One region of the Amycolatopsis sp. NPDC051106 genome, then DNA from elsewhere that is predicted to be linked to it. Evidence: riboswitches for the same ligand, from Rfam matches in the RefSeq annotation. Region 1 holds a riboswitch; the other holds the start of a gene.
What was found. A riboswitch is a leader RNA that binds a small molecule or an ion and turns the genes downstream of it on or off. The one in region 1 is predicted to bind S-adenosylmethionine.
Positions count from the first base shown of each region.

Region 2: linked by a shared signal. The riboswitch ahead of thrC (threonine synthase) and the one ahead of AB0M83_RS01775 (aminotransferase class V-fold PLP-dependent enzyme) in region 1 are both predicted to bind S-adenosylmethionine.

Region 1 covers NZ_JBFBBQ010000002.1:30,629-37,975, reverse strand. Annotated here, with positions in the region: gene AB0M83_RS01785 (hypothetical protein) at 1-143, opposite strand, end outside; gene AB0M83_RS01780 (hypothetical protein) at 143-739, opposite strand; gene AB0M83_RS01775 (aminotransferase class V-fold PLP-dependent enzyme) at 756-2,123, opposite strand; SAM riboswitch class IV at 2,161-2,275, opposite strand; gene AB0M83_RS01770 (M23 family metallopeptidase) at 2,322-2,738, opposite strand; gene AB0M83_RS01765 (potassium/proton antiporter) at 2,838-4,316, opposite strand; gene AB0M83_RS01760 (metalloregulator ArsR/SmtB family transcription factor) at 4,412-5,095, opposite strand; gene AB0M83_RS01755 (penicillin-binding transpeptidase domain-containing protein) at 5,262-6,884, opposite strand; gene ileS (isoleucine--tRNA ligase) at 6,961-7,347, opposite strand, start outside.
Region 2 covers NZ_JBFBBQ010000016.1:54,479-61,825, reverse strand. Annotated here, with positions in the region: gene AB0M83_RS15335 (VOC family protein) at 1-28, opposite strand, end outside; gene AB0M83_RS15330 (DMT family transporter) at 52-930, opposite strand; gene rpsT (30S ribosomal protein S20) at 1,287-1,547, shown strand; gene holA (DNA polymerase III subunit delta) at 1,709-2,689, opposite strand; SAM riboswitch class I at 2,826-2,959, shown strand; gene thrC (threonine synthase) at 2,973-4,238, shown strand; gene AB0M83_RS15310 (DUF4231 domain-containing protein) at 4,386-4,871, shown strand; gene AB0M83_RS15305 (ComEC/Rec2 family competence protein) at 4,876-7,257, opposite strand; gene AB0M83_RS15300 (ComEA family DNA-binding protein) at 7,254-7,347, opposite strand, start outside.

The sequences.
Region 1 (7,347 bases):
TCCCGGCTCATCGGCAGCGCGCGCAGGTCCGTGAAATACCCGGCCGGGAGGCTCTCCCCCGGAAGCAGCTCGGCGAGCACCATGATCAGCTGCGCGAACCCCAGCGCCGCCAACGGGAACCAGTACCGCCGCGAACTCCCCATCACCGCAGGGTATCGGGTGCCCAGCGCAGCAGTACCGCGAACGCCGCGGCGAGCAGGACGATCGCCGACAGCAGCACCCCCACGATGTCCGCCGAGAGCACCACCGCGATCACCGCGAAGACGAGCGCGGTGAGCAGCACGAGCCTGCTGCGCTCGTACGCGGCGAGCACCAGCAGACCGAGCGTGGCCAGCAGCGGACCCCGCAGCCCGTCGCCGAGGCGGAACTGCCACGACCCGACCAGGTCGAGCAGCGGGAGGGCGAGCAGCGCGCCCACCGTCCCGAGGACGAACCACCCGGTGCGGACGGGCCGCATGGCGGCCGCGTACCAGACCGCCGTGCCGGCCAGCACCACGCCGAGCGCGACCAGCCAGACCGGCCCGGTGGGCAGGCCCCGCCCGAGCGAAAAGAACGCGTCCTGGGTCAGCCACTGCGTGCGGCCGTACTCCGCGCCGGCCGAGGGCGCCGGCCCGAGGAGCAGGTTCGCGGACTCGTCTTCGGCGGGGCTCCGGCGCGAAACCAGCTGCACCGCGACCATGCCGATCTGCGCGGACCCCAGCAGCGCCAACGGAAACCAGGAACGTGACCCTCTCCCCATCGGCCCAGGCTAGCGCTCAGCAGAACGGCGGCAGCTCCCGCGGGTCGCCGACCGGGGCCCAGCGGCCGTCCACCTTCGTGTACCCCCAGCGGGCTCCGCGCGCGACGATCTGGCGCAATGCCAGTACGACGCGGTCGACGTGCTCTTCGGTGCTGCCCAGGCCGAGGCTGACGCGGATCGCCTGCTGTCCGTCGCCGCCGGCGATGCCGATCAGGCGCTTGGCCGCGATGTGCGCGCAGAACGCGCCGTCGCGGACGCCGATGCCGTACTCGGCCGACAGCACCGCCGCCACCCAGCCCGGGTCGAAGCCGTCGAGGATGAAGCTGAGCGTGCCGACGCGGTCGACCGGTGCGTCGAACAGCCGCAGCTCGGCGCAGCCCGGGATGCCCTCGAGTCCCTTGCGCAGCCGGGTGAGCAGGGCCTGCTCGTGCGCCACGACGGCGTCCCAGTTCTCGCTGAGCGTCTCGCACGCGACGCCGAGCGCGTACACGCCGACGGTGTTGGGCGAGCCGGCTTCGTGGCGCTCGGGGCCCGTGTTCCAGACGACCGCGTCCTCGGTGACGAGCTTGGTCGCGCCACCACCGGCGAGGTACGGCTTGGCGGCGCGCAGCCAGTCGGCGCGGCCGATCAGCGCACCCGCGCCGAAGGGCGCGTACAGCTTGTGGCCGGACAACGCGACGTAGTCGACGTCCAGCTCCTTGATCGAGATCCGGCGGTGCGGGGCGAGCTGGGCGGCGTCGAGCGCGATGCGGGCGCCGTGTTTGCGCGCCACAGCGGCGATCTCCGCCACCGGCAGGAGCTCACCGGTCACATTGGACGCTCCGGTGACGACCACCAGACGCGGCCCCTGCGGGGAATCCGCGAGTGCTTCGTCCACAGCGGACACTGCCGCGAGGCGGGTGCGCGGGGTCGGGATCCGCCGGACGTTCGGGCCCTGCCACGGCAGCAGCGCGGCGTGGTGCTCGGTGTCGAAGACGACCACCGTCGTGTGCCGGGGCAAGCTGCGGGCGAGCAGGGTGAAGGAGTCGGTGGTGTTGCGGGTGAAGACGACGGTGTCGGTGCGGCGGGCGCCGACGAAGCGGCGCAGGACGTCGCGAGTGCGCTCGTAAAGGCGGGTCGAGACCTGCGACGCGAAGCCCGCGCCGCGGTGGACGCTGGCGTACCAAGGCAGGAACTCGTCGACCTTCGTGCGGACGGCGTCGAGACAAGGGGCGCTCGCGGCGTGGTCGAGGTTGGCGTACCCGATGGTTTCGCCGGTCACGAGCGGGACCCGCAGTGCGGCACCGGCGACCGTCGGAATGCTCTGCGGGGCAAGGGTTTCGAGAGTGGCGGCGAAGTCGACCGGGGTGGTGGTCGTGCTGGTGCGGTCGATGGCGAGAGTCATCGGTGCCTCCTCGGCGGTCCGGGGGACCCCGGCGAGGGGCCCGCGCTTGCCCGTCGCACGGCGCGACCGGCCCGGTCTTCACCCGGGGCACCCCACCGCGGTAGGAGGGTTGCCGGCCAGCAAGCCGGGGCTTCGCGCTGGCACTCATGACCTGAGCTCGAAGGTAACCGAGAACGGCGCCGGCGGCCAACCCCCGCCTCACATTCTGAGACGCCGCTCACACACCGTGAGGGACTGGAGCTTCGCGCGGAAGCGGCCCGGCAGCCGCGTCACGGCGTGGTCGGCCACGTGGGTCGCCGTGCCGGTGTACTGCTCGGCTCCGGCGGTGAAGCGCCAGCCGCCGATGGTCTTCCCGTCGACCGGCTCGCCGCTGGCCGCCGCGACCGTCGTCGAGACTTCGGCGAACGACTTGCCGTCCCAGTTCGCCGCCGGGGCGTCCGGCAGGGTCCAGAGGGTGAAGTGCACGTGGGCGCCGGTGCTGCTGCCGCCGCACGGCAGCGCGTTGCCGGTCGAGCCGAGTTCGGCCCCGGCGTCGACGTGCTCACCGTCGGTGACCTTGATGGCCTCCATGTGGTAGTACCCGGTGCGCCGGCCACCGTCGTGGTCGATGGTCACCCAGTCCCCGCCCGCGCAGTGCGGACAGTAAGCCAAAAGAGGGAACAAAGGGAAGATCGTGTGAGATTCTTGCGGACAAGTACCGGACAACGGCACTCGCTAACGGCCCGACTCGCCCTTCCAGCGGGCCAGGCGGCCGGCCCGGTCCACCGCGCGGAGCCGGCGCTCGACGGTGTCGCGGACCCCGCTCGTCGTGACCACCAGCAGCTGGTCGTGCTCCTGGAGCCGACTGGTCTTCTGCGGTGTGAAGCCGGCGCCTTCGCGCACGACCAGGCTGACCGTCGCGCCGACCGGCAACCGCAGCTCGGACAGGTACACGCCGTGCAGCTTCGACCCGGGCTGGATGCGGACCTGCAGCAGTTCGGCGCCCAGCTCGTCCAGCGGCGCGGAGTCGACATCGATCTCGTGCGCCTCGGACTTCTTCGCGAGCCCCAGCCACCGCCCGAGCGGCCCCAGCGTCGCGCCCTGGAGCAGCGTCAGCACGATGACCAGCACGAACACCGCGTCGACCAGCCGTTGCGCGCCCGGCAGCCCCTGGGACAGCGGGATCATCGCGAGCACGATCGGCACCGCGCCGCGCAGCCCCGCCCACGACAGGAACGCCTGTTCCCGCCACGGCAGCCGGAACGGCAGCATCGCCAGCACGACCGAGATCGGCCGGGCCAGCAGCAGCACGACACCCCCCGCCACCAGGCCCGGCACCACCGCCTCGAGCACCCGGCTCGGCGAGGCGAACAGGCCGAGCAGCACGAACAGCCCGATCTGCGCCAGCCAGCCGAGCCCTTCGGCGAACGACAGCGTGTCCGAGCGGTGCGGCAGCCGCGAATTGCCGAGCACCAGCGCGGCGACGTAGGTGGCGAGCAGCCCGGACGCGTGCAGCAGCTGCCCGGACGAGTACGCCACGACGCACACCGCGACCGTGGCGAGCGGATAGAGCCCGGTCGCCGGCAGCGCGGCCCGGCGCAGCGCGATCCCGCCGAGCCAGCCGAACCCGAGCCCGATCGCCAGGCCCGCCCCGAGTTCGTAGACGACCAGCAGCGGCAGCGTCCAGTCCACAGTGGCGCCTTCGGCCAGCACGACGACGGCGATGTACGCCGGCGCGTCGTTGATGCCCGACTCGAGCTCCAGCGCTCCGGTGAGCCGTTTGCCGATCCCGGCCGAGCGCAGCACCGAGAACACCGCGGCCGCGTCAGTCGACGCGAGCACCGCGCCCCACAGCAGCGCGAACCGCCAGTCGAGGCCCAGCAGCCAGTGCAGGGCGGCGCCGGTCACCGCGACGCTCACCACGACGGACACAGTGGACAGTGCGATTCCGATGCCCAGCGCGGGTTTCACGGCCGACCAGCGGGTCGTCAGGCCGCCTTCGGCGAGGATCATGACGAGCGCGGCGAGGCCGAGTGACTGGGTCAGCTCGGGGTTGTCGAACCGGATGCCGAAGCCGGCTTCGCCCAGCAGCACGCCGATCGCCAGGTAGAGCAGCAGCGAAGGCAGGCCCAGCCGGATCGACACGCGCACGGCGAGCACGGAGGCGAGCAGCACGGCACCGCCGACGCCGAGCAGCACGGGAAGCTGGTCCATGCCGCCTCCCTCCGAGTGCCGTGGGCCCTCAGAATAGTGAAGCGACCGGGTTAACTCGTTCGTGTACCGCCGCCGCGCGGCGAAGGCGTGGTGTGTTAAGGCCCACCGAGCGCGGCGAGGTCGACACCGAGCGCGGCGAACGGCTTCTCCGCCGCCGGAAACACCTTCACCGCGCGATGCCCGTCACGGCCGACCCAGCCGGCGCTCACCGCTCGTTCGAGCAGCGCCGCGGGCACGGATCCCGCGAGGTGGTCGCGCCGCTCCGTCCAATCCAGACAGTCGCGCAGCGGCGACCGCCGCCCGGTCCCGATCGGCACGCCGAGCCCGGCCAGCACCTCGCGGCCGCGGCCGGTCAGCGCCAGCCCGCCGTCGGCGTCGATCAGGCCGGTGGCGAGCATGCCGTCGCGGAGGGCGACGCCGAGCACGCCGGCGAGGTGGTCGTAGCAGGTCCGGGCGAACCCGAGCCGCTTCACCCGGAGCGACGACTTCAGCCCGGTCACCAGCCGGTGCTCGGCGTGCTGGGCGAGGTGCTCGATCAGTTCGGCGACGCGCGGGTCGGCGATCCGGACGTAGCTGGCCCGGCCCTGCTTGACCCGGGCGACGAACCCGGCGTCGACCAGCCGGGTGACGTGCTCGCTGGCCGTGGAGAGCGCGATCCCGGCCGCCTTGGCCAGCTCGCCGACGGTCCACGCCCGCCCGTCCAGCAGGACGAGGCACATGGTGGCGCGGCTCGGATCGGCGAGCACCGCGGCGACCTCGGCGAGAGCGATCGTCTCCATGCGACCACGGTACGGCGGCCACCCTTCGCCCGCGGCCGAAGCGACGTACCCGGAGGGTCGGCTCACGTACCTGGACAGTCGGCTCGCGTACCTGGACAGTCGGCCAACGAGCCGACCCTCTGGGTACGCGAACCGACTCCCTGGGTACGCGAGCCGACCCTCCGGGTCAGAGGGCTTTGAGGAACTTCGCGGCCACGGCGACCGCCGGGCCCGAGTCGTTCGAGTCCTCCAGGAGCACCGCGAACGCCACGTTCCCGCGGTACCCGACGAACCAGCCGGTGGCGTCCGAGCCGTCGCCGAACTGGGCCGTGCCCGTCTTGCCGAACACCTCGCCCGCGCCCGCCGCACCGCGGCCCGTGCCGCTGGTGACCACGGCGCGCATCATCTTGCGCACCTGGCCGAGCGCCGACGCCGGCGGCGGCGAGTAGCCCTTGACGACCGTGGTCTCGAGGTCGTGCCACAGCCGCGGCGTGATCGCCTTGCCGGACGCGACCGTGGCGGCCATCAGCGCGCCGCCGAGGCAGCTGGCCTGGATCCGGCCCTGGCCGAACCCGTCCTCGACCTGCTCGTCCTTGCTCGCCGCGGGCTCGACCTTGCCCAGCTCGGTGTCGATCCCGGGGATCTCGTAGTCGGCGTTGAGGCCCAGCTCGTCGGCCGCCTTCTTCAGCCCGTCGGCCGGCAGGTCCAGCGCCAGCTGCCCGAACGTCGTGTTGCAGGAGCGCGCGAACGCCGTCTGCAGGTTCGTCGCGCCCAGTTCGAAGCCCTCGTTCTTGACCGTCCGCGTCCCGACGGTCGCGACGCCGGGGCAGTCGACCGGCGACCCCGCGTTCAAGCCGCTCTGCTGGATCGCCGCGACCGACGTCGCGATCTTGAACGACGAGCCCGGCTCGTACAGGCCGTGGAGCGCCTTCGGTGCGTTCCCGGCGGCCGCGTTCTGCGCGACGGCCAGGATGTCGCCCGAACCGGTGTCGAGCGCGACCATCATGGCCGAGCCCTTGAAGCCGTCCACCGCGGCCTGCGCGGACTTCTGCGCGGTCAGGCTCAGGCTCGACGTCAGCGTCTTCGCCTCGCCGTCCGCCTTCCCGAACAGCGTCTCCACGTTCTTGCCGCCGGTGTCGACCCGCTCGACGGCGAAGCCGCCCCCGGCCGCCGCCGTGACCTGCCCGCCGAGCGCCGAGCGCAGCAGCGGCGCCGGGTCGCCTTCGACCGCGCGCAGGCCGCCGGCCCCGCTGATCAGCAGCGGCTTGCCGTCGCGGTCGGCGACGGCCGTCGTGTCCTGCACGGCCGTGCTGACCACCAGCCGCTGGCCCGCCTCCAGCTTCGGGTGCAGCAGCGACGGCGCCCAGTGCACGAGCCACTTCCCGCCGGCCTGGGCCAGCTGGAACGGGACGTCGTAGGTCCAGACCTGGCCCGGCTTCAGCGTCCACGCGAGGCTGAACGTGCCGCCGGTCTGCGTCCCCCCGGCCGGGGTCGGCTGCAGGACGGTCAGCTTGGCCGCCAGCGACGACGGGTTCAGCGTGTTGCGGGCGTCGCGCAGGGCCACCGCGGCCGCCGGGGCGGCGTCGGTCAGCCGGCTCGCCGCGTCGGTGTTGTTCTCGGCCAGGTCCTGCAGGTACTCGGTGATCGCCGTGTGCGGGTCGATGGCACCCGGCTTCTCGACGCTCGTGGCCCCGGCTTCCGCCGTCGGTGCCGCATCCCCGCCGCTCAGCACGAAGAACGCCGCCACCACGACCACGACGACCAGCAGCGCGCCGCCGATCAGGATGCCCCGTCTCTTGGCCGGACTCATTTCGCGTACCCCTCCCCCAAGGAACGCCACCGCCGTAGGTGGCCGGCCGATCTTACCGGCCACCTACGACAGCCGGTCAGGCTTTTGCTACCGAAACGGTCACCTTGGTGCCGTCGCCGACCGTGCCGGCGAAGCCCTCGGCCACCGGACCGTGGGTCACCGACGTCGCCAGCGTCTCCGAGGCCAGGAACTCCTCGTGCGTCCGGGCCGCCTCGACGACCTCGGACGGGGCGTCGGCGGTCAGCGCGATCCGGTCGGCGACGTCCAGCCCGGCGTCGCGGCGCGCCTGCTGCACGACCCGGACCAGGTCGCGGACCAGGCCCTCGGCCGCCAGCTCCGGCGTCACCTCGGTGTCGATCAGGACCAGCCCGGACCCACCGGGCAGCTCCGCCGCCGCGCCGCCGCCCTTGGCGACCAGCCGCCGCTCGAACTCGCCCTCCTGCAGGGCGATCCCGGCCGCGAC
Region 2 (7,347 bases), on a different contig from region 1:
TCAGCAGCCGGCTCTTCAGGACTTCCATCCGACCATCCCTACCGGACGCGCTCAGGCGGCCGCAATCGCGGCGATTCCGGACAGCACGATCACCGAGCCGGCCAGCCGCCGGACGGCGTCGCGTTCGCCCAGCACCAGCCAGGCGGCCAGCCCGCCGAGCACGATGCTCAGCTCCCGGGCGGGCGCGACCAGGCTGACCGGCGCCATCGTGAGGGCGAACAGCACGAGGATGTAGGCCAGCGGCGACAGCAGCGCGACGATCAGCACCTCACGACGCTGCTCGCGCCAGATCCGGGCCACCTCGTCGCGGCCGGCCAGCGCGCCGGGCACGAGCAGGACGCTCTGGAGCACCGACCCGAGGCCGAAGTAGACGACCGGCGGCATGCCGATGCCGGTCACCGAGTTCGCGTCCCAGAGCGTGTAGCCGGCGATCGTGGCGCCGGTCAGGAGGCCGTAGAAGATGCCCGCGCGCCGTGCCTTCGCGGCGGCCGGGTCGTGCGCGGCGCCGGTGCGGCCGGTGCTGATCACCAGCACCCCGGTGATCACCAGGAACGCGCCGAGCAGCCCCAGCCAACCGGGTCGTTCGCCGAGCACCAGGACGGCCGCCAGCACCGACAGCAGCGGCCCGGTGCCCCGCGCGACGGGGTAGACGACGGAGAGGTCGCCGACGCGGTACCCGCGCTGCAGGACGACGCCGTAGGCGACGTGCAGCACCGACGTGCCCGCGGCGGCCAGCAGCCAGCTCCACTGTGGACGTTCCGGCTCGACGACCAGCAGCACGACCGTCACGGGCAGCAGGACGACGGCGGAAACCGTGTAGTAGAGCCAGACGAACTGCGTGCCCCCGGAGGAGATGCGCTTCGCGGCGAGGTTCCACGCGGCGTGCACGACGGCGGCGACGAGGACGAAGGACAGCGCGGTGGTGTTCATGGGACCCCTTACGGGTTTTCGCACGCGCGAAAACCGGGTCCTCCAGGCTTTTGCCCCGTCAGATGAACGGCAGGCCACCCGGACCCGCCGATGGTGCCGCTCGGACCAGACCCGCCGGTCCTGGTTGTGGAGAGCGAGGTGCGCGGACCGGCGACGGAACCCTAGGCACTACCGTTGTCGACCGTACCCCTGGTGATCGGTGTTCGCCGGACGCGGTCGCGGGCCGTCCGAGCTGGGCTGTTAGAGTTGTCGCTCGCTGCCCGTGCGGCATTCCGTCATGGAGGAAGCCCGCTCTTCGCGAGTGGGGCCAATTCAGCGCGGCGGCGAATCTCACCGAGTGAAACAGGAGTTGCCCTATGGCCAACATCAAGTCGCAGATCAAGCGCATCACGACGAACGAGAAGGCGCGTCAGCGCAACCAGGCGATCCGGTCCTCGGTGAAGACCGCGATCCGCAAGGTCCGCGAGGCCGCCGAGGCCGGCGACAAGGCCAAGGCCGCCGAGCTGCAGCGCGACGCCGCCCAGAAGCTGGACAAGGCCGTCTCGAAGGGCGTCATCCACGCCAACCAGGCCGCCAACAAGAAGTCGGCGCTGGCGAAGCGCGTCAACGCGCTCTGAGCTGGTTGATTTCTGGGAAAGCCCCGGCTTCGGCCGGGGCTTTCTTCATGTTCCGGGGCGGCCGTTCGCGGCTGTCGCCGGCTCCGGCGGAGAACTCGCCGAGATCGGCGGTCGCCCTCGGGGCAGGAACCGCAAGGTCCTCGCCGGCGGCAGCACGGACCTCAGCGTTCGCCCTTGGCGGCCGCCACCTGGAGGACCGCGCGCTCCAGTGCGTAACCCGGGTCCGCCGCCACACCCTTGACCTCGGCGTTCAGCCTCGCCACCACGCGCATCGCCGTCGCCAGGCCGTCCTGGTTCCAGCCCCGGACCTGGCCCTGCGCCTTGCGGATCTTCCACGGCGGCATGCCCAGCTCGCCCGCCAGCTGGTTCGGGTTGCCCCGGCCCGCGCCCGAGACCCGGGCGATCGTGCGGACCGCGTCGGCCAGTGCGTCCGCGACCAACACGTGCGGGACGCCCAGCTGCATCGCCCAGCGCAGCGACTCCAGCGCCGCCGAGCGGTCGCCGCTGACCGCCTTCTCCGCCACCGCGAACCCGGTGACGTCGGCCCGGCCGCGGTGGTAGCGGTGGACCGCGTCCGCGTCGACGGTCCCGCCGGCGTCCGCCACCAGCTGCGTCGCCGCCGAGGAGAGTTCCCGCAGGTCGGAGCCCACGGCCTCGAGGAGCGCGGCAACCCCGGCCGCGTCGATCTTGCCGCCCACCCGGCGCACCTCGTGGCGGATGAATTGCTCCCGCTCGGCGGGCTTGGTCAGCTTCGGGCACTCGGTGATTTCGGCGCCGGCCTTCTTCAGCACCGCCGGCAGCGTCTTGCCCGCCTTGCTGCGGCCACCGCCGGTGTGCACGACGACCAGGACGATCCCGTCCGCCGGGTCCTTCAGGTAGGACGCCACGGCGTCGGCCAGCTCCTGCGAGATGTCCTGCGCCGACTCCAGGACGATCACGCGACCTTCGCTGAACAGCGACGGGCTGACGAGTTCGGCCAGCTCGGGGGCTGTGAGATCCGACACCCGGACCCGGGTCAGCTCGGCCGTGGCGTCGATCGCGCGGGACGCGGTGAGCGCCTCGCGGACGGCGCGCTCGATCAGCAGTTCTTCCTCACCCAGGACCAGGTGCAGCGGGGCCGGGGCGGTGGCTTGGACGGTCACGGGGGAATCCTCTCACTCGCGGTGCCGTGCGCCCGCTCCGGTGATGTCGAGCGGCCGGCATGGCACGGCGCGAGCGCCATGTCGTACGGTGTCAGCGAGGCGGCGCGCTGAACGGCGCGCGCCGACAACTGAATACCGCTCATCCAGAGGGGCAGAGGGAACGGCCCGACGAAGCCCCGGCAACCGGCGTACAGCCTGTCATCCCGCGATCGCGGGGTAGCTGACGACCACGGTGCCAATTCCGGCCCGCTTCGGCGGGGCAGATGAGGAAAGGAACCTCGCGATGACCGCCACCCTCGGAACGACCTCCACCACGAAGACCCCGGATCTCGGTCCGGCCGTCGAACTGGTGTCGAAGGAAGAGGGCCACCGGCAGCCGCTCGCCCCGGAGTTCGTCTCCGCCGAGGACTTCTCGCCGCTCGAGGTCGCCTACGACTTCGGCCGCGTCCGCCGTGAAGACATCGAGGCCGGCCCCAAGAACATCTGGCGCTACAAGAAGCTCCTCCCGGTGCCGTCCAACGTCGAAGAGATCCCGAACACCGAGCCCGGCGCGACCCGGCTCATCCGCGCCGACCGCCTCGCCAAGGAGCTCGGCCTCAAGCGCCTCTGGGTCAAGGACGACACCGGCAACCCGACGCACTCGTTCAAGGACCGCGTCGTCGCCGTCGCGCTGGCCGCGGCCCGCGAGTTCGGGTTCGAAGTGCTCGCCTGTCCGTCGACCGGCAACCTGGCCAACGCGACGGCCGCCGCCGCGGCCCGCGCGGGCTGGCGGTCGGTCGTGCTGATCCCGAAGACCCTCGAGCGCGCCAAGATCCTCACCACCGCGGTCTACGACGGCGACCTCATCGCCGTCGACGGCAACTACGACGACGTCAACCGCCTCGCCACCGAGCTCGCCGGTGAGCACCCGAAGTGGGCGTTCGTGAACGTGAACGTCCGGCCGTACTACTCGGAAGGCTCGAAGACGCTGGCCTTCGAGGTCGCCGAGCAGCTGGGCTGGCGCATCCCGCCGCAGATCGTCGTGCCGATCGCCTCCGGTTCGCAGCTGACCAAGGTGGACAAGGGTTTCCGCGAGCTGGGCCAGCTCGGTCTCGTGGACGCCAGCCCGTACAAGGTGTTCGGCGCCCAGGCCACCGGCTGCTCGCCGGTCTCGGCCGCGTTCCGCGCCGGCCTGGACGTGGTCCAGCCGGTGAAGCCGGACACGATCGCCAAATCGCTGGCGATCGGCAACCCGGCCGACGGCCCCTACGTGCTCGACATCGTCAACCGCACCGGCGGCGCGATCGAGGACGTCACCGACGAAGAGGTCGTCGAAGGCATCCGGCTGCTGGCCCGCACCGAAGGCATCTTCACCGAGACCGCGGGCGGGGTCACCGTCGCGACGGCGAAGAAGCTGGTCGAGACCGGCAAGCTGGACCCGGACGCCGAGACGGTGCTCCTGATCACCGGCGACGGCCTCAAGACCCTCGACGCGGTCGAGAACCACATCGGCCCGAAGGCGACCGTGCCGCCGTCGGCCAAGGCCGTGAACGAGGCGCTCGGCTACTGACGTCCGGCCGGGGCGGGTTCCGCCCGCCCCGGCTTCAGCGGCGGGGCGGGCCGCGCGGCTCGCCCCGGCGAGTACCTCCTTTCGCGTCTCCCCTGTGCCGATAAGGTCGGCACCCGCCAGGTGTCGGCTCGGTCCGGGAGGTTCGGAATGCGGAATCTCGGCAAGCATTGGATGGTCACCGCCGAACGCGACGGCCAAGCCTTGCCGATGACGGTCGTCGCGAAGTGGCGGTGGTACAAGAAGGGCGCCCGGCGAGACCGGCTGCGGTACGGCGTCGTGGAAGTCGTCGCCCTCACCGGCTCGGCCGCGATCCCGGTGGCGGCCACCGCCCACCTCGACTCGGTCGTCATCGCCGCGCTCGGCGCTGTCGTCCTGGTCGCGACCGGCGTCCGGACCACGTTCGGCATGCACCAGAACTGGGTGGAGCACAGCCAGATCGGCTACGCGATCGAGCGTGAAGCAGCGTTGTACCTCCATTCCGCACCGCCGTACGAAGGCACGGACGCGGTCCGGGTGCTGGTCGCGCGCGTGGAGACCCTGGCCGACGAGGGCGGGCAGCAATGGGCTCGCCGCCGGATCACTTTCGAACACGACCGCCAATCCGGCGACAGCGCCCGCAAGCCCGCCGGGTGACCGCTCACCGGCGGGGCGGGCCACGCGGCTCGCCCCGGCGCGCCACCGCCGGGCCCGCCGGGTCGCCGACCACCGCGGTGTCGCCGTCCAGGTCGGTCCGGGTGACCAGGGCACCGAGCGCCGTCAGGCTGTCCATTGTGGACTTGTTGGGGTGCCCGTAGGTGTTGCCCGCGCCCACGCTGACCATCGCCACCCGCGGCGCCACCGCCGCGAGGAACGTCGGCAGCGAATAGCGCGAGCCGTGGTGCGGCACCTTCAACACCTCCGCCTTCAGGTTTCCGATGTCCGCCAAGAGATCCGCTTGCGCCGCCAGCTCGACATCGCCGGTCAGGAGCACCCGGCCGGCCGCGGTCTGCGCTCGCAGGACGACCGAACTGTTGTTGATCGTCGTGCCGTCCTGCTGACCCGCCGAGCGCTCCGGCACGTAACGCGGGCCGAGGACGTCGAGCGACAGCCCGGGCCACGCCTGCCGCTCCCCCGGGTTCAGCTCCACCAGCGGCACTCGCTGCCGGAGCGCCTCCGCGGCGACCTGCCGCCACGCCCACTCCGGCGCCCGCCCCGGGCCGACGGCGATCGCGCCGACCGCCCGGCCGTCGAAGACCGACGCCAGCCCGCCGATGTGGTCGGCGTGCAGGTGGCTCAGCACCAGCAGCGGGATCCGGTCGACCGCCAGCCGGTGCAGGCACTCGTCCACCGGCCCCGGCTCGGGTCCGGTGTCCACGACGACCGCGCGTCCCGGCTCCGCGGTCGCCAGCACGACCGCGTCGCCCTGCCCGACGTCGCACTCGACCATCGCCCAGTTCCGCGGTGGCCACGCCGGCGCGAGCACCCGGACGGGCACGAACACCAGCAGCGCGCCGACGACCAGCACCGCCATGGCCAGCCGCACGCGCCGGTGCCGGGCGGCGAGCACCAGCACGCCCAGCACGGCCGCCGCGAGCAGCCCGCCCGACCAGCCGCCGGGCCAGGCGACGACCGCGCCGGGAGCCCGCGCGCCGTGGCGCGCCACGGTGATCAGCCACCGGGCCTCCGGGTCGGCCAGGTGCACCAGGACCTTCCCCGCACCCGGCCACCAGGGACCGAGCACCGTCGCCAGCACACCGAGCACCGTCGCCGGGGCCACGACGGGCGCGGCGAGGACGTTGGTCACCACCGAAACCAGGCTGACCGTGCCCGCCATGCCCGCGAGAACCGGCGCCGTCACGAGGAAGGCGGCCAGCGGGATCGCCAGTCCTTCGGCGAACCCCGGCGGAACGCCACGACGCGCCAGCGCCGCGGCCCAGCGAGGCGCGATGAGGACGAGTCCGGCCGTGGCGAACACCGACAGCGCGAACCCGAAGTCCGTCGCCATCGCCGGATCCGCCACCACCAGCACGCACACCGCGAACGCCAGCGCGGGCAACGCCGAGCCCCGCCTGCCCAGCGCCAGGGCCAGCAACGCGACCGCCGCCATCAGCCCGGCCCGCAGCACGCTCGGCTCCGGCCCGACGAGGACGAGGAAGCCCACCAGGCACGCGCCGGCCGCCACCGCCGAGAACCGCGGTCCGAGCCGCAGCAAGCGCAGCAGGAGCAGGACCGCGCCACACGCCACGGCGAGGTTGCCCCCGCTGACCGCGGTCAAATGGGCGAGCCCGGCGGTGATGAACTCCTGCTCGACCCGCGGCGACAACCCGCTCGTGTCGCCCAGGACCAGCCCCGGCAACAGGCCGGCCGGTTCGTCCGGCAGGACCTGGCACAGGTCGTGGAGTCCGGCGCGCAGCCCGGCCGCGGTCCGCTGCCACCACCGCGCCGGCCCGAGGTCGCCCGGCGGCCCGCGCACGGACAGCACCGCGACGGTCAGGTCCGAGCCGCGCGGCGGCATCAGCAGGCCACTCGCCGTCACGTCCTGGCCCGGCAGCAGCGAAGCCCACTGCGCGACCGGGGCCAGCAGCAAGACACGTCCGGACGAGCTGACCGGCCGGCCGTCGACCGACGCCGTGCGGACGTCGGCGGTCAGCACCACCGATCGGGCACCGGCCTGCTGGTCGGCGTAACCCGCGCCGCGCACGGGTTTCGGGCGCTCGGTGACGACGACCCGCACCGACGCCGGGAGTCCGTCGGCCGAAGCCGCGCGGAGGTCGTCGTGCTGCGCGTCCCAGATCCGCCAGGCGACCGGCCCCGCGGCGACGAGTCCCAGCACCAGCAGGGCCGCGGCCGCGCCGAGCGCCCGGGGACGCCCCCGCGCCCGCCAGAGCACCAGCCCGGCGAGCGCCGCCGAGGCGAGGCCGGCGGCGACGGCCGTCCACCAGCCCAGCAGCAGGCCGCCGAGGGCGGCGAGCCAGCACGCCAGCGCCGCCGGGACGAGCCGCATGTCCTGCCGGGTGTCGGTCGTGGGAAGGGTGCTCATCCGACCATCACCTGCTCACGCAGTTTTTGGAATTTGCTTTCCCCGATGCCCGAGACGTCGCGCAGTTGCTCGACCTTCGTGAAGCCGCCG